Regions from separate parts of the Dongia sp. P2_B8 genome, predicted to be linked through region 4. Evidence: predicted binding sites of a transcription regulator. Region 4 holds the regulator's gene; each other region holds the start of a gene.

The links. The regulator LexA, encoded in region 4, represses DNA repair genes until DNA is damaged. The targets are predictions, from matches to a motif close to ATGTTCTANTTTGGTTC.
Region 1: a site for LexA is predicted at 1,679-1,695, ahead of AC1DWZ_RS02145 (error-prone DNA polymerase). Genes of this name have one in related genera too.
Region 2: a site for LexA is predicted at 1,756-1,772, ahead of AC1DWZ_RS12910 (adenosylcobalamin-dependent ribonucleoside-diphosphate reductase). Genes of this name have one in related genera too.
Region 3: a site for LexA is predicted at 2,552-2,568, ahead of AC1DWZ_RS01310 (ImuA family protein). Genes of this name have one in related genera too.

The regions. Positions count from the first base shown of each region.
Region 1 covers NZ_JBFUDM010000001.1:487,587-491,948, forward strand. The annotation lists gene AC1DWZ_RS02140 (UvrD-helicase domain-containing protein) at 1-1,610, shown strand, start outside; gene AC1DWZ_RS02145 (error-prone DNA polymerase) at 1,717-4,362, shown strand, end outside.
Region 2 covers NZ_JBFUDM010000003.1:1,141,923-1,146,284, forward strand. The annotation lists gene AC1DWZ_RS12895 (fatty acid desaturase family protein) at 1-166, opposite strand, end outside; gene AC1DWZ_RS12900 (hypothetical protein) at 233-604, shown strand; gene AC1DWZ_RS12905 (alpha/beta hydrolase) at 669-1,514, shown strand; gene AC1DWZ_RS12910 (adenosylcobalamin-dependent ribonucleoside-diphosphate reductase) at 1,842-4,223, shown strand.
Region 3 covers NZ_JBFUDM010000001.1:299,946-304,307, reverse strand. The annotation lists gene AC1DWZ_RS01325 (hypothetical protein) at 1-114, opposite strand, end outside; gene AC1DWZ_RS01320 (hypothetical protein) at 835-1,509, opposite strand; gene AC1DWZ_RS01315 (hypothetical protein) at 1,506-2,375, opposite strand; gene AC1DWZ_RS01310 (ImuA family protein) at 2,685-3,497, shown strand; gene AC1DWZ_RS01305 (Y-family DNA polymerase) at 3,379-4,362, shown strand, end outside.
Region 4 covers NZ_JBFUDM010000010.1:24,014-28,375, reverse strand. The annotation lists gene trpC (indole-3-glycerol phosphate synthase TrpC) at 1-68, shown strand, start outside; gene moaC (cyclic pyranopterin monophosphate synthase MoaC) at 70-546, shown strand; gene AC1DWZ_RS22880 (molybdopterin molybdotransferase MoeA) at 546-1,763, shown strand; gene AC1DWZ_RS22875 (aminoacyl-tRNA deacylase) at 1,773-2,243, opposite strand; gene lexA (transcriptional repressor LexA) at 2,614-3,354, shown strand; gene AC1DWZ_RS22865 (ComEC/Rec2 family competence protein) at 3,311-4,362, opposite strand, start outside.

The DNA of each region.
Region 1 (4,362 bases), on a different contig from region 4:
GTCGTGGGGCCGAGCTTGTTCGTCGCGGCCAACAGATCGGCTGCATCACCTACACGAATGTCGCGAAGGATGAGATCACCTCGCGCGTTCAAGCACATCCAGCGGTGCGTCCTGAGACCATCCACGGGTTTTGTTGGTCGATTTTAAAAGATTTCCAATCGACGTTACGCCAACTCGTTCCCAGCATCGATGGTTGGGCAGAGCGCCTTGAGCCTGCTGGCGGTATCGGGAATCGTCGGGTTCATTACGAGTTGGGATATCGGAGCATTGTCGATCATCAGGTTACACTTCGGCATGACGACGTGGTGGAACTAATGGTTCAAGCGCTCGCTTACCCGAAATTTCGTTCAGTCCTATCGGCGCGATATCCCATAATTCTAATTGACGAATACCAGGACACCGACTCGCGTTTCGTCGATGCGATAAAGCGTTGGTTTTTAAACGGCCACGGACTGCAAATCGGGCTCTTCGGCGATCATTGGCAGAAAATTTATGGTGACGGATGTGGCCTGGTCGAGCACGAATCTTTGGAAGTCATCGATAAAAACGCGAACTTTAGATCCACCGCTCCAATTGTGCAGCTGCTGAACAGTATGCGGCCAGCGTTACCTCAAATGGTGCGCGATCCAGCACTGCCAGGTGAAGCTCGCGTGTTCCACACCAATCTCTGGCCAGGTGTCCGGCGGGGTGGTCAAGGCGGGCACTGGACTGGCGATACAACTCCCGAGGCAGCGAGAGCGTATTTCATACGTGTCAAACATCTGCTTGCGATCGAGGGATGGGATTTCTCAGTAGAAAAAACTAAGATTCTCATGCTTACACATAATATTATTGCACGTGAGCAAGGGTATTCAAGCATCCCACCAATCTACGGTCAGATCAATGATCCTTGGCTGAAGAAGGACGATCCGCACATCAAGTTTTTGGCTGACCACATAGAGCCGGCTTGCGCTGCTTTTGACGCGGAGCGTTACGGGGAAATGTTCGAATACTTCGGAACAAGCAAGCCGAAAATCCGTGCGCATGCCGATAAGGTGGCATGGGCGAATGCGATGAATACGTTGATCACATTGCGAATAACGGGGACCATCGGGGACGTGGTCGATTTCATTGCAGCGCAGCCACACTTGCGCCTCCCGGAATCAGTGGAGGAAGCAGAACGGCGCCTGCATAATGCGGGTCCGGAACCAATGGAAGGCGAGCCCCGCCGTGTCACTTGTCTGCGAAAGCTGCGCGCGGTTCCATATGCTGAGCTTATTGCACTCGATCGCTTTATCGACGGACACACTCCGTTTGCTACCAAACATGGCGTGAAGGGCGCTGAATTCGAGAATGTTCTGGTGATCGTCGGCCGTGGCTGGAACAAGTATAACTTTGGCCAGATGCTCGAATGGTTTGATGGCGGAGCACCCGCTGACAAAAACGATTCTTTTGAGAATAATCGTAACCTGTTCTATGTGGCATGCTCTCGACCGAAAGTCCGATTGGCCCTCCTGTTTACACAGCTGCTCAGTGCAAGGGCGATGACGCAGCTCATAACGTGGTTTGGCACTGAGAACGTCATTGCATTGCCAGGAGACCCGCGCGGGGATGCAGCAGGATTTGAGTGAGGTTTCCGTCAAAAGAAAGCGATTTGTATCAATTGTTTAATGGGGCATTTGACTCCTGCCGCGATAAAGAACATAGATAGAACATTCAAAATGTTCTATCCGCCAGATGTCGAGATACACCGAGCTTCAATGCACCAGCCATTTCTCGTTCCTGCGAGGCGCATCGTCCTGTGAGGAACTGTTCATCACGGCTGCAACCATGGAGATCGAGGCACTTGCCATCGTCGATCGGAATTCGCTCGCAGGCATCGTCCGAGCGTATGAGGCGTCCAAGACGACGGGGGTCCGCCTTATCGTCGGATGTCGGCTAGACCTGGAAGAGGGACTCTCAATCCTGGTCTATCCGACAGATCGGCCAGCATACTCTCGGCTCTGTCGTTTGCTATCGCTAGGGAAGAAGCGCGCCGGCAAGGCAAAATGTGCGCTCACTTGGGAAGACCTGGTCGCCTATCAGGAAGGACTGATTGCCGTCCTTCTGCCTGAGGACGCGGACGAAATTTGCGGTCAGCGATTAAGGCGTCTTCACGAAATCTTCGGCGATCGCGGTTACATGGCGCTGACATTGCGGCGGCGGCCGAACGATGCCATGCGGCTCTATGAGCTTTCCAACCTCGCGCACCGGTTTAAGGTGTCGACGGTCGCCACCAATGACGTGCTCTTCCATCTGCCGGAAAAGCGCATCCTTCAGGACGTGGTTACCTGTATCCGGCATAGGGTATCCATTGACGAGGCCGGTTTCCTGCGGGAACGCCATGCCGATCGCTACCTGAAACCGCCGGCGGAAATGGCGCGCCTATTTAGCCGCTATCCAGAGGCCGTCAGCCGGACCATGGAGATCATGGAGCGCTGCAAGTTCTCACTCTCTGAGTTGGAATACCAATACCCGGAAGAGCGAACAATGCCGGGCCTCACAGCCCAGGAGGCCTTGGAGAAACTTACCTGGGAGGGCGCAATACAGCGCTACCCGGAAGGTATACCGGATGAGGTGACAAGGGCGTTGAAGCATGAGCTTGGCCTCATCGCCAAACTGGAATACGCCCCTTACTTTCTGACAGTGAACAGCATCGTCCGCTTTTCTCGTTCCCAGGACATCTTGTGTCAGGGACGGGGATCAGCGGCGAACTCCGCTGTTTGCTACGTTCTGGGGATTACGTCGATCGACCCCGGACGTAACGACCTGCTCTTCGAGCGTTTTGTCTCCGAGGAACGCAGAGAACCACCGGACATCGACGTCGACTTCGAGCACGAGCGGCGCGAGATCGTCATGCAATGGATTTTCGAGACTTATGGTCGCCAGCATGCGGCGCTGTGCTCGACTGTCATCCGCTACCGGGCCAAGGGGGCTCTTCGGGATGTAGGTAAGGCGCTCGGGCTGACGGAAGATCTCATCAAGATGCTCAGCGGCCAGATCTGGGGTTGGTCCGAGGGAGTCGAGCAAAAGCATATCGAAGGCCTAAACCTCAATTCTGGCGATCGGCGTCTACGGCTTGCGATTGAGCTTGCTCACGCACTTCACGGAACTCCTCGACACCTCTCTCAGCATCCAGGCGGCTTTGTGCTGACGCGAGACCGGTTGGATGAACTGGTGCCGATTGAGCCGGCTGCCATGGAAGACCGCCAGGTTATAGAATGGGATAAGGACGACATTGATGTCCTGAAGTTTATGAAGGTCGACGTCTTGGCCCTGGGCATGCTGACCTGCATGAAGAAGAGTTTTGACCTTCTGGCCCAACATAAGGACATCAAGCTTGATCTTGCCACCATCCCGGCTGAAGACCCGCGCACTTATGCCATGATCCGGAAGGCAGATACCGTCGGGGTCTTCCAGATCGAGAGCCGGGCGCAGATGTCGATGTTGCCACGATTGCGACCGCGAACCTTCTACGATCTGGTCATCGAGGTTGCCATTGTGCGGCCCGGCCCCATTCAGGGCGATATGGTGCATCCTTATCTACGGCGCCGTGATGGCAAGGAAAAGGTCGATTATCCGACGCCGCAATTGGAGAAGGTGCTTGGAAAAACTTTGGGTGTGCCGCTCTTTCAGGAGCAGGCGATGCGGGTGGCGATCGAATGCGGCGGCTTCACGCCGGGTGAAGCCGATCAGCTCCGGCGTTCCATGGCGACCTTCAAACACACGGGCGGCGTTTCAAAGTTCCACGATAAGCTCGTCGAAGGAATGGTAAGTAATGGCTACACAAGGGATTTTGCTGAGCGCACTTTCAGTCAACTCGAAGGGTTCGGCTCCTATGGATTCCCGGAAAGTCACGCCGCGTCCTTTGCGCTCATAGCCTATGCGTCATCCTGGATGAAATGCTGGCATCCGGAAGTGTTCTGTGCCGCACTCCTCAATAGTCAGCCGATGGGTTTCTACGCGCCGGCGCAGATCGTGCGTGATGCGAAAGAGCACAATGTCGAGGTCCGACCGGCCTGTATCAATGCCTCCCGCTGGGAATCCACGTTAGAGCCTATTGGCAATGACAGATTTGCTGTTCGCCTCGGTTTGGGGAGAGTAAGCGGTCTTTCGAATGTTCATGCCGCAGCCATCATCAACGTTCGAAACGACCAAGCGTTTACCTCGATCGAGGATGTCTGGCAGCGATCGAACGTGCCAGTCTCGGCCCTGGAGACCTTGGCCGAGGCGGATGCTTTCCGGGAATCTCTGCATCTACCGCGGCGTGATGCACTCTGGGCGATGAAAGGTCTTCGTTCGGATCCGTTGCCATTGTTCACCGCGGCGGCCGAACGCGAGCGG
Region 2 (4,362 bases), on a different contig from region 4:
GGGCCAGAGGCAGCAGGCCCCAGGTCCAGGCCGGACCTTGCCCGTGGACCAGGGCGGGCAGGGCGAAATAAGCAGCGAGGCTCGAGCTGGCATAGAGGGTCAGGAGCAGGCGGTTGAGCCTCTGAAAATGCGAAGCATCCGCAGGCTTTGAGGGTAATTCCGTCATGACCTTTTGATGACGCAAGACGCCGGAACTGGCAACGTCCATTGTGACGCGCGGAGAGGATGGCGGATGGCAATCGGATGGCGGCATATGATCTGGGCGGCCTCCCTGCTGTCGGGGACAGCCTCGGCCGAGGAGGCTCGTCCGCTCAATCCGTACCCCGAGCTGGTCCGTACCTATTATGATTACGGAGTGGTCGAATATTGCGGGCTGGTCGACATGCCGTCCCATAACGGCTTTGCCCTGCTGCGCAACGACCAGATCGCCCGCGGGAAAATCGGCCGGGAGGCCGACCGGCAGGCGCGGGTCGACGCCGACATGGCGGTCGATTTCGAGTATCAGGATCGTGGACTGTCGGGGCAGAAGAACTGGTGCAAGACGGAAGGCGGGCAGGCGGTCGAGCGCTTCACCCAATACTTCCGAACCCGCCGATTGCCGTAAGAATCCACGGTTACTTTGCTTGAGTTTCAAGTCGCTACAGCGTAACGCTGCGAAGAGAGTTTGATTGAGTTCGTTGCTTTCGGGGGTTGCCAAGATGCTTGTCGGTTTCGTTCTGGCCCTGGCCATGTGCTACGTGGCCGTGCTCGGCCTGCTGTTCGTCAAGCAGCGCGGCATCGTCTTCAAGCCCTCCGACGAGCTGCCAGCCTTGGCAGAGTTCCAGGCGCCGGCCGGCATGCAGGCAGTGGCCATGCCCTCGACCGACGGCCTTACTGTCACCTCCTGGTATTTGCCGCCGACCCGGGCGGACGGGCAGGTGATCGGCTATTTCCATGGCAATGCCGGGCATCATGGTGACCGGGTCGTGCGCATCCTGCCTTATGCCGCGGCGGGCTATGGCGCCTTGCTGGTGGGCTATCGCGGCTATGGCGGCAATCCGGGCGCGCCGACCGAAGCTGGACTCTATGCCGATGCGCGAACGGCGCTCAACTTCCTTCAGCAACAAGGCGTTAAGCCGGAACAGTTGATCCTGTTTGGTGAGTCCCTGGGATCGGCCGTCGCCACCCAGATGGCGACCGAGCGACCGGCACGGGCGCTCATCCTGGAGGCGCCCTTTGCCTCCATCCTGCGCTCCGCCCGGCAGCGCTATAAGTTCTTCGTGTTCGACTTCCTGGTGCGGGACAAGTTCGACACGCTCTCCAAGATCGCCCGGGTGGGGAAGCCGCTGCTGGTGATCCACGGCGATCTCGACCGGACGACGCCAGCCCAGTTCGGTCGCCGCGTCTTCGAAGCCGCCAAGGAGCCCAAGCAGGGTTTCTTCCCGCCCGATGCCGGCCATAACGACCTCATGCAGCACGGCATGCCGGAACGGGTTCTAACGTTTTTGAACGACCTGGATCTCGGCAGAAACTGATCACCCCTCACCCCAACCCCTCTCCCCAGAGGGGCGAGGGGCTCTGCCGCGAGCTCGTATGAAACCCCCTCGCCCCGCTTGCGGGGAGAGGGCTGGGGTGAGGGGCGTCCATGACGTCTCATCATCGTTTTTCGGGATTAGGTGGATAACTTTATCCACAGCCTGTATTGTCTGTGTGTGAACTGAATTTATATTTAATAATCAATATTATAAACCTGTCTTCTTGTGGGTAAGTTTGGGAGAATAAAGGCAGAACAAGCGTTGACGGAAGGGCGCCAAAAGTGGTTAACTGGCGCCTCGGTTTTGCCCATCAGGATGGATTAGAAAATGGCCCAGGTTGCCGCGATTTCCCAGCAGATCTGGGACATGAAATACCGGCTGAAATCGCTGGACGGCGCGCCTGTGGACAAGACCATTGAGGATAGCTGGCGCCGGGTGGCGGACGCCTTGGCGGAGGCCGAGGCACCGGAGGTGCGCACCAAATGGTCGGCCCAGTTCTTCGAAGCGCTCGCTGACTTCAAGTTCCTGCCGGCCGGCCGAATCCTAGCCGGAGCGGGGGCCAAGCGCACCGTGACCCTGTTCAACTGCTTCGTCATGGGCACGATCCCGGACGATATGGGCGGCATCTTCACCCATCTCCGTGAAGCTGCGCTGACCATGCAGCAGGGTGGCGGTATCGGGTACGATTTCTCGACCTTGCGGCCCAAGGGTGCCCCGGTGAAGGGCGTCGGCGCCGACGCTTCCGGCCCACTCTCCTTCATGGATGTCTGGGACGCGATGTGCCGGACAATCATGTCGGCGGGTCACCGGCGCGGTGCCATGATGGCGACTTTGCGCTGTGATCATCCTGATATTGAAGCATTTATCGACGCCAAGCAGACGGCCGGCCGGCTGCGCATGTTCAACCTCTCGGTCCTCGTCACCGACGCCTTCATGGCCGCGGTGAAGAATGACGAACCGTGGGAGCTGAAGTTCAAAGGCACCACCCACCGCGTCGTCCAGGCGCGTGAGCTGTGGGAGCGCATCATGCGCGCGACCTATGCCTATGCCGAGCCGGGTGTGATCTTCATCGATCGCATCAACAAGAAGAACAATCTCCATTACTGCGAAACGATTTCCGCGACCAACCCCTGCGGCGAGCAGCCCTTGCCGCCCTATGGCGCCTGCCTGCTGGGCTCGGTCAATCTCACCACGCTGATCTCTGATCCGTTCACGGTGAACGCGCAGCTCGACATGGCGGCGCTTGACCGGTTGGTCAGGATGTCGATCCGCATGATGGACAACACCATCGACGTCTCCAACTTCCCGCTGGACCAGCAGCTGGGCGAAGCCAAGGCCAAGCGCCGCATCGGCCTCGGTGTCACTGGCCTGGCCGACGCCCTCATCATGTGCGAGGCGCGCTATGGCGGATCCAAGGCGATCAAGCTGACCGAGCAATGGATGGCGGCGATCGCGCGCTCGGCCTATCTGGCCTCGACCGAACTCGCGGCCGAGAAGGGCGCCTTCCCGCTCTTCGACCGGGAGCAGTTCCTGGCGTCCGAGACCGTGAAGACCCTGGACCAGGATGTGCAGGATGCCATCGCCAAGCATGGCATCCGCAACGCGCTCCTGACCTCAATCGCCCCCACCGGCACGATCTCGCTCTTTGCCGACAACGTGTCCTCGGGGCTGGAGCCGGTCTTCAGCTTCAAATACACCCGCCATGTCCTGATGCCGGACGGCACCCGCCAGGCCGAAGAAGTGACGGATTATGCGTATCGGCTGTTCCACCGCCTGCGTGGCGAGGACGCGGCGCTGCCCGACTATTTCGTCGATGCCCAATCGCTCAATCCCCACGACCATGTGGTGATGCAGGCCACGGTGCAGAAGTATATCGACAGCTCGATCTCCAAGACCATCAACTGCCCGGTCGATTTGAACTTCGAGGAATTCAAGAGCGTCTACCTTGAGGCCTATGAACTGGGCTGCAAGGGCTGCACCACCTACCGGCCGAATGACGTCACCGGCTCGGTCCTCGAGGTGAAGCCCAAGGAGGCGCCCAAGAGCCAGGTCGAGCTGCCGCTGATCTCGCCGCGCGCCAGCCAGCAATCGGATGCCGTGCGCCTCGATGCGCCCAAGCCCCAGGATGTCTATGAGGCCGGCGGCGTCGTCTACATGACCCAGCCGCTCGACCGGCCGGAAGCACTGCCTGGCGCCACCTATAAGGTGCGCTGGCCGGAAAGCGACCATGCCATCTACATCACCATCAACGATGTGATCCAGGATGGCCGCCGGCGCCCGTTCGAAGTGTTCATCAACTCGAAGAACATGGAGCATTATGCCTGGACGGTCGGCCTCACGCGCATGATCTCGGCCGTGTTCCGCCGCGGCGGTGACATCTCCTTCGTGGTCGAGGAATTGAAGGCCGTGTTCGACCCCAGGGGCGGCTCCTGGGTTGGCGGCCGCTATGTGCCCTCATTGCTGGCCGCCATCGGCGAAGTCATCGAACGCCACCTCATCGCCATCGGCTTCCTGCCCGACCCGGCCCAGGAACGGGCCGAGATCGACCATATGGTGGCAAGGAAGGTCGCCAACCTTGCCGACGGGCAAGGCAATGGCGATGCCGGCGGCCGCAAACTGGCCCATTGCCCCAAATGCAACTCCCCCTCGCTCATCCGCCAGGAAGGCTGCGACATGTGCACCTCCTGCGGCTACAGCAAGTGCGGGTGAGGGCGGCCCACTCTCTGCGAATTTGATCGTTATCCCCGCGAAGGCGGGGATCCACGAGTTGCTTTCTTTCAGTTGCGACCAAACTCGTGGGTGGTCCGCCTTCGCGGACCATGACGATTTAAGAGTGCCGTCAAACTCG
Region 3 (4,362 bases), on a different contig from region 4:
AGTTGATTCATAATGAAGCGCGAAAGCAAGCTTGGCGACGAACAACAGCATCGCGCTAGAGACAAGCGGCCCACCAACCCACAGTATCGCGCCGCCTCTTGAGGATTGACGCATCACTGCTTCACCGTTGGGACCGATGACTGTATCTCTGTGCATCTCAGCGATAAGGCCTGGGTGGTTCGAATGAACCTCACGCAGGAGCTTCGCTACCTCTAGTGCTCCGGCCTCTGTCTCGGGGTCTGGATAATGTCTGGAGATCAAGCTGGCGACCTGTTCAGCTAAACTACTACCCCGATTGCAAGCTTCGCAACTGGCGAACTCCAGGCCTTTGGGTCGCTGCCTGAATTCGAACATTGTGCGTGGTGGCATGTGGTCAAGTGTCACCGCTGGTGTGTCGCCACTGCAGTAAATACAAGAGGGGCACGCACCTAGAACTATTTCCCGGAGTTGCTGCTTCCGTTTGGCCTGTCCCATCGTGGCCGCCTTTATGACTGCGCGAAATCGGGGTCAGACACCAATTTCATGCAAATTACCATACGCCCGGTTCGGACTGTTGCCGACATCGTAGAGCACCTTTAACTCGCGCGTCAGCCCTTCGGTCGATGACATGGCCGATCTCGTGGCTGTAGACGCCGGGAAGTTGGTCCGGCGTCAGCTTGATCACTAGCCCCCCAAGACCGAAGAACAGCGTGGCGATATCGTCGTCTCGGCGCAATGAAAAGTCCCGTCAAGGCGGCCGCTCCTGCCTCAAGGGGCAGCGCAATAGCCGACGCTATCCTCGTATAGCAGGCAGTGAGTGCCACCAAGCTTGGCAATTTGTCGAAGTGATGCCGTCTATTTTCGTCCGGCGAGCTTCTTGTAGTCGTCGTAAGACCAAAGCGTTCCGGCACTGTCCACCATACCGTTTTGGGGCAACTGACCGATCACGTCGTTGTGCAGAGCACGTTCTCCATCCCAGACATAGATATCGCCTGTCGAATAATCTTTGGCCGCCCGCGCTGCACCACTCACTGACGCTTGACGAAATTCCGCCTCTGTCGGGTTTCGAAAAATATCGACCATTCCACCGCCCTTTGCCCATGATGGTGCGCGAATAAAATTATACCACATTCCGGCGCTGTTGGCTGGCAAGGTTGCCCGCGCTACTGGCGTGCCACCACCCATCACCACTAGAGCAAGGTTCAGCGCGTCCTCATCCGATATCGGGTAGCCATCTGCGGCAACACCGGGCGCCATGAAGGCCCGGGCTAGATCGTAAAGCGCTTGCGGCGCCGTCCATCGCGACACGTCCCAGGTCGGCGCCCCATCGACACCCCTTGGATCCGGTAGCAAGATCGTGCGCGGTATGTTCGGGGACATGCCAAAGACGCGTTCGACTTCCGCTTCCACCGGCGTCCTCGGACGTTTGGCTGGGGCGGCGCCGGACGTGCCGACGGCACCGGCGGCGGCACCTTCATCGACGCTGGCAGCAGCGGCTCGCCTGAGATTGTCGACATCGACCTTCTTCAAGTCGATCGGAACGCCTGCCTTGGCAAAGGCTGCATCGACACGCGCCAGGAGGTCGATGCAGCCTTTGCCAACAGGGCCTCGTTTTTCTGGCTTTTCTCGATGGCGGAAATGAGTTGCGGCAGGCGATTTTCAATCGCGGCAGTTTGCAGGATCGGTGTCCCGGCATCTGCGGCGGATTTTGACGAAGGTGCCGCAGACTTCTTCTTGCCATAACTCTGCGCCACCGCCTCATCGATCTCTGGATCATTGTCGTTGGTGACTATGGGCGCCACGTCGCTTTGGGCTGCGGTCTTCTCCGCCGCCAGCTTGCGCCGCAGGGCCTGGATTTCAGCGCTTTCTGCCGTGCCTTCGTTGGCAGCGTAAAAATAGCCGTCGTCATAGCCGCGGTAGATGCCGGGGATGCTAAGCGGGATGTCGCTGCCGTCGGCTGCCTTGGTGACTTGTTGCAGGCGTTGCTGCATCGGCATGGGCAGGGGATCGCCGTCATGCGCCTTGGCGGGGTCGATGCCGAAATTGGCGTAGTGGAGATTGAGGGCGTGGGCCTCGGCACTGTCCGGGCGCCCATGGGTCGTGCGGGGGGCATGGGGCCGGCCGAGGGGATGCTGGAGCGGCACCTTGGTCACGTCGACCAATTGTTCGACCGGTTTCGCCACCGCCCCCAGATAGACATCGAGCGCGTCCTGCCCTTGCGCCTGGTTGGCAGCGACGGCTGCTGTGGCTTTGTAGAGACGGCCGTCGATTTCGAAATGCCGGTCATCCGGTTTGCGGCCGGTGTCGCGGAAGGCTTTCTGGGTCGACCAGCCTGCCGGTTCCGCCTCCGCCCAGCGTTCCGGATCGATGCCCCGGTCATGGAGATGCTGGGCCAATTTTAGCTTTTGAGCGTATTCTTGCGTGATCTTTTCCGGCGCAAGCTGTTGTGATTCTTCGCTCTTTCGCGTGATACTTGCTGCACTGTTACTCGGTATTGGTCGATTCATCGCTGGACCTCCCACGGCTTGTTGTTACGTAAAATACAACACGCTAAAAGCCTAGGTCAACCACAATGTTCGTTATATGTTCTCATTCCTTGACTCTGCCGCCAATGAGAACAAAAAGGGGGTATGAACGACAACCGCCCCCTGCCTCGCCGCACGCTCCCTGCTCCGCCAGCCGCCCCTCCGGCGGGGTTGGCTGCTTTGCGGCGGCAGATCGCGTTGCTAGAAAAGGCGCCACATGGTGGGGCAGCACCTACCGGCGGCAACCTCCGTTGGGGACTTGCTGCCCTCGATGCGCATCTGCCGGGTGGCGGTCTGGCTGCGGGGGCCTTGCATGAGTTTGCCGGCCACGGGCCGGATCTGGAGGAAGCGAGCCTTGCTGCCGCCGCGGTCGCTCACCTCATCGGCCGCGGGCAATGTGACAATGGGCAGCGTGACAAGAGGCAGGGTAGCTTCCTGTGGATCGCCCGGCAGCGCGATCTTTATGCTCGCGCCTTGCCAGCACAGGGGCTCGATCCCGACCGGCTGCTGCATCTCCGCGTGAAGCGCAACGAGGATGCGTTGTGGGCGATGGAGGAAGCGTTGCGCTGTGCCAGCCTCGGCGCCGTGGTGGCGGAACTCACCACACTCGATCTCACGCAAAGCCGGCGCCTGCAATTGGCAGCGGAGAAGAGCGGTGTCCCTGCCCTGGTGATCCGTCGCGGTGGCCGCATCGATCAGCTGCGGCAGCTGGCGGCGCAACCGATCGCAGCCCTGACACGCTGGCGCATCGGCCCGGCATCCTCTCTGGGCGTCGCTGCTTTCCCGCATCCCGCTTTACCCGGCCCATCCCGCTGGCAGATCGAGCTGTGGCGCTGCCGCGGTGGGCGACCCGCAACCTGGCTGGTGGAGGAACATGATGATGGATGGCGAGAAGCGGCGATTCCTCAGCCTGTGGCTGCCCCGCTGGCCGACCGACCGCTGGTGGCGGCGGTATCGTCAACAGCGCCAGGCCCCAAGCGCGCAGCCGGCTGAGATGCCGCCGCTGTTGCTGGTGTACAGCAACGGCAATCTGCGCCTGGTGCATGCGGCCGACGATGTCGCCCTGGCGCGTGGCCTCTTTCCCGGCCAGCGCCTGGCGGATGCCTTGGCCTGCGTGCCGGAGGTGCTGGTGGAGCCGGCCGATCCCGAAGGCGATCAGGGCGCCCTCCATCAGCTGGCGCAATGGGCAACGCGCTTTTCGCCGCACGCGACACCCGATGCACCCGATGGCCTGGTCCTCGACATCAGTGGCTGCGGCCATCTGTGGCAGGGCGAAGACCGGCTGATGGCCGATGCAGTGGCACGGCTGACCGCGCAAGGCTTTCATGCGCGCGGCGCCATCGCCGGCACCATTGGTGCCGCCTGGGCGAGTGCACGGTTTGGTGGGGACCGCTCCATCATCCCACCGGGCAGCATATCGGCAGCGCTCGCTCGCCTGCCGGTGCGCGCCTTGCGGCTCGACGAGGGCACGGCCGTAGGGCTCGATCGCCTCGGCCTGCGGCGGATCGGCGATCTTTATCCGCTGCCGCGCGCGGATATCACCAAGCGGTTCGGCGCGCATCTCCTGGAACGGCTTGACCAGGCTTTGGGATATGCCGCGGAAAGTCTCTCGCCCCTGGCGCCCACGCCCGATCACCGGGTCAGCCTGGTCTTTGCCGAACCGATCGCGCATGCGGAAGCGATCGCGGAGGCGAGCGGGATATTGCTTGACCGCCTGCTGCGCGACTTGGAGACGCAGGAACTGGGTGTGCGGCGCCTCGGCCTCATTGCTCATCGCCTGGACAATGAAGCGCCAGGCCTCATCATCGGGACAGCGCGGCCCAGCCGCGATGCCAAGCATCTGCTCCGCCTCCTCACC
Region 4 (4,362 bases):
AAGCGGATGTGACGGCAGCAACACGTGCGCTGCTGGGCGCGCGTGCGCCCCTCAACTCGGCCGCCTGAGATGTCAGACCTCACCCATTTCGACGAATCCGGCAATGCCCGCATGGTCGATGTCTCGGACAAACAAGCCAGCGAACGCGTCGCAATTGCAAAGGGTTCCGTGTACATGGCGCCCGCGACCCTGGCCCTCATCCGCGACCGCGGCGTCAAGAAAGGCGACGTTCTCACGGTGGCGCAACTGGCCGGCATCATGGGCGCCAAGCGGACGCCGGACCTCATTCCGCTATGCCATCCCCTGGCGCTGACTTCGGTCAAGGTCGAGTTGGCGCTCGACGAAGCGCGCAATGCCGTCGACATCACGGCGACCTGCAAGCTGGTGGGCAAGACCGGCGTCGAGATGGAGGCGCTGACCGCCGTCTCGGTAGCGGCCCTGACGGTCTATGACATGGTGAAGGCCGCCGACAAGAGCATGCGTATCGGCGATATCCGGTTGGTCCACAAAAGCGGCGGCAAGTCCGGCACCTTTGAGGCCGCGTAATGCTGCCTGTTTCCGAGGCCACCCAGCGCATTCTCGCGAGTGTCTCACCACTCGCCGGCGAAGTAGTCGGAATCGATCGAGCGCTCGGCCGCGTACTGGCCGAACCCGTGGTGGCGAGATTGAGCCAGCCGCCGGCCGCCGTCTCCGCGATGGACGGCTATGCGGTCCGCGCCGCCGACATCGCGCAGCTACCAGCACGCCTTACCGTCACTGGCACCATTGCCGCGGGCACCGCATCTGCGCTGATACTGAAGGCTGGACAGGCCGCCCGCATCTTCACCGGCGCCATCCTGCCGCAAGGTGCCGACAGTATCGTCATCCAGGAAAATTGCGATCGCGACGGTGACACTGTCATGGTGCGCGAAGGCAGCAACACGCTGGGTCAGCACGTGCGTGCCGCCGGCAACGATTTCCGCCTGGGCGAGATCGGCGTCAAGGCGGGCCGCCTGCTCACTGCGCGAGATGTCGCGTTGGCCGCTGCGATGAACTGGCCCTCGGTGACGGTCACGCGCCGGCCGCGCATCGCTTTGCTGTCGACCGGCGATGAATTGCAACATCCGGGCGAGCCCTTGGGTCCTGCACAGATCATCGCTTCCAACGGCATCGGTCTTGCAGCCTTGGTCACGGCCTGCGGCGGTGAGCCGATCAACCTTGGCATTGCGCGCGACAATCTCACCGATCTTCATCGGGCGCTCGATGGCGCGCGCGGTGCCGACCTGCTGGTGACGATCGGTGGCGCCTCGGTTGGTGAACTCGACCTCATCCAGCAGGCCTTGAAGGATAAGGGCGCCAAGCTCGATTTCTGGAAGATCGCCATGCGGCCGGGCAAGCCGGTGATGTTCGGCGAACTCGGCGCCTTGCCGGTGCTTGGCCTGCCCGGCAATCCCGTCTCCGCGCTGGTGACGGCGACGCTGTTCCTGCGCCCCGCGATCGATCGCCTGCTGGGACGGGTGGTTTCCGAAAATGGTCCAACCATGGCGAAGCTCGGCGTCGCACTGAAGGCGAACGACCAGCGCCAGGATTATCTCCGCGCCACGCTCACCAGCGGCACTGACGGCAGCCTCATTGCCTCACCCTTCCCGAAGCAGGATAGCGCCATGCTGTCCCTCATCGCACAAGCCGATGCGTTGATTATCCGCCCGCCCCATGCGCCAGCGGCGCAGGCCGGCGACATGACGGAAATCCTGCCTCTCGTCGGTGGGTGTCTCAGCCTTTAAGATCCGCGCTCAGCTATGGTGGCTGAACCGCGCCCGTTGGGCACCCTGCGTCAGCGTCCGAAAAGCCTCGTCGGTGACGTGGATCAGGCTGCGATGATCGCCGCCCTCAAAATAGAGGTCCGGTTCGTCACCGATACATTCATCAAGGACGACCGGTACACCGTAAGCAGCGCCAATCGGCGGCACAGCCCCAGGTTCACAATCACTAAAGATGCTTGCGATCTCGCGCTCCGTGGCGAGGCCCAGCCGCCGGTCCATGACCGATTGCAGGCTGCCCAATTCCACGCGATGGGTACTTGGTAATACCGCCAGTGCGTAGCCCATTTCGTGATGCACAACGACGGATTTGACCACCCTGGTGCCAGGGATATGCGCCGATTGGGCGGTAAAGCTGCTGGTTGACGTATGCGGATGCGCGACCACGTCGTAACGAATGCCCTTGCCATCGAGATGCTGTTTCAGCCGAGGTGCGATTGTCATGTCCAGCCTCCGTCCTGAGTGAAGCAGGTTTGACTGATCAATCCTTCTCCTCCAGGCGCCGCTTGTCAAAGCAATGCCACCATGGCACCTGCAGTCCGGCCAGGCAATATTCTACTTAAAAGAGCAAAATCTTAATGTTGCGGCGAGAGTGGTCGCCTCGTCCGTCAGAAGGACCCTGTGGGTAACCTCTTGACATTATCATGAACTAAACTAGAACATATGTAGTTGTTGATCGTTTGTTCCGGCCCAATATGTCGGTTCTGGACCAGGACTGACGGGTGTATCGGGACAATCGGGTCGATTTTGGCCGGCCGGCGGCCCTCACTGGGGTGGGGTTCCGGCAGTAACACTGCAAGGGGGTTGAGCGGGCATGCTGACGAGAAAACAGCGGGAATTGCTGCAATTCATCCAGGACCGACTTGGCGACACCGGTGTGTCGCCCTCCTTCGACGAAATGAAGGACGCCCTCGGCCTGAAGTCGAAATCGGGTGTTCATCGCCTGATCACCGGACTTGAAGAACGCGGCTTCATCCGACGCCTGCCGCACCGTGCGCGGGCTCTTGAAGTGATGCGTCTCGCCGAGGATCAGGTCGGCGGCAAGATATCGGCGGCGCCAGCGACACCGGCTGCCGTTGACCGCGAGCCCGCCAAGCGCGGCTTCACACCCAGCGTCATCCATGGTGATTTCACGCCCACTCTGCCCGGCGCCGTTGTGGCGCAGGCTGCACAGACCGTGCAATTGCCGCTCTATGGCAAGATTGCAGCCGGCACGCCCATCGAGGCGCTGCGCGATCACAGCAATTCGGTAGATGTGCCTGCGGGCATGCTCGGTCGTGGTGAACATTATGCGCTGTCGGTCGAAGGCGATTCGATGATCGACGCCGGCATTCATGAAGGCGACACCGTCCTCATAGAACGTTGTGAGAATGCTGAGAACGGCACCATCGTCGTGGCGTTGGTCGACAATAACGAAGTCACGTTGAAGCGGTTGCGCCGCAAGGGCGATTCCATTGCCCTGGAACCCGCCAATCCCAATCACAAGACGCGCATCTTCGGGCCCGACCGGGTCAAGATCCAGGGTCGCCTGATCGGTCTGATGCGTCAGTACTAAGACCACCGTCACCCGGCGCAGTCTCAGCAGGCTGCGCCGGTTTCGGAAAGCGTTGCAGCGCCCAGGGCCTATCGCCGACATCGGCAGCACGCCGCACCGTGAATGTACCGTCGCGATGAATCCAGATTGCATGGGTGCCACGGCGCCAGAGATCGAAGAAATCGATCACCTGTTCCGCTGACTTGCAATAACCCTCGATCGGCTCCAGGCTGATCACCAGCTTTGATGCCTGACAGGCTGGCTCTGCGCCCGCTTCTGTCAACGCCACCGCCACATAACCCATGCGCGTATCGAAGCGGCACCAATCGGCCGTGCAGGTATCGTTGCTGCCGGGCAATGGCAAAGCCGTAGCGGCCGGTCCATGCATGACGTCGATACGGCGCTGGTGGCTGTCCAGCGGCGGCACGAAGGCGGCCACTTGCGGGAACGGCAGGCGCTTTTCCTGTGCATTTCGCCGCAGCCAGGTTTCCGCTGGGATCTTGGCAGCACGAGTCGAGCTGAAACGGTATTGACCTTCGGCGTCCATCACCGCCACCAACCGGCTGCTCTTGCCATCGGCGAAGGCCAGGATATCCGGTGCACGGGTGGTGAGCGGCGTGAGGCAGCCCGCGCCCAGTAGCGCAAGGCCCAGCCATTTCAGCCGGCCGATGATCAAGCACAGCCAGATGAGACCGAAACTCATCACCAGCAGGCCGAGAACAGGCAGGGCCGGAATGAGCACCACGGCACCGGGCCAATCCCCTACCCAATGCGCAATGTCGATGATGAGATCGCAGCCCCAGCCCATCGCCTGCAGCGGCCAATCCTCAAGGCCGAACGGCATGGCGATCAGCGCCAGAACGGCCAGCGGCATGACCCAGAAGCCGGTCAAGGGGACAGCCAGCATATTTGCAGCAATGCCGTAGAGCGTCAGCCGGTCGAAATGATAGGCGGCATAAGGTGCCGTCATCAGGCTGGCGATGAGACTGGTCAGCATCAGGGTGCCAAGCCAGATGCCGCCACGCTCAA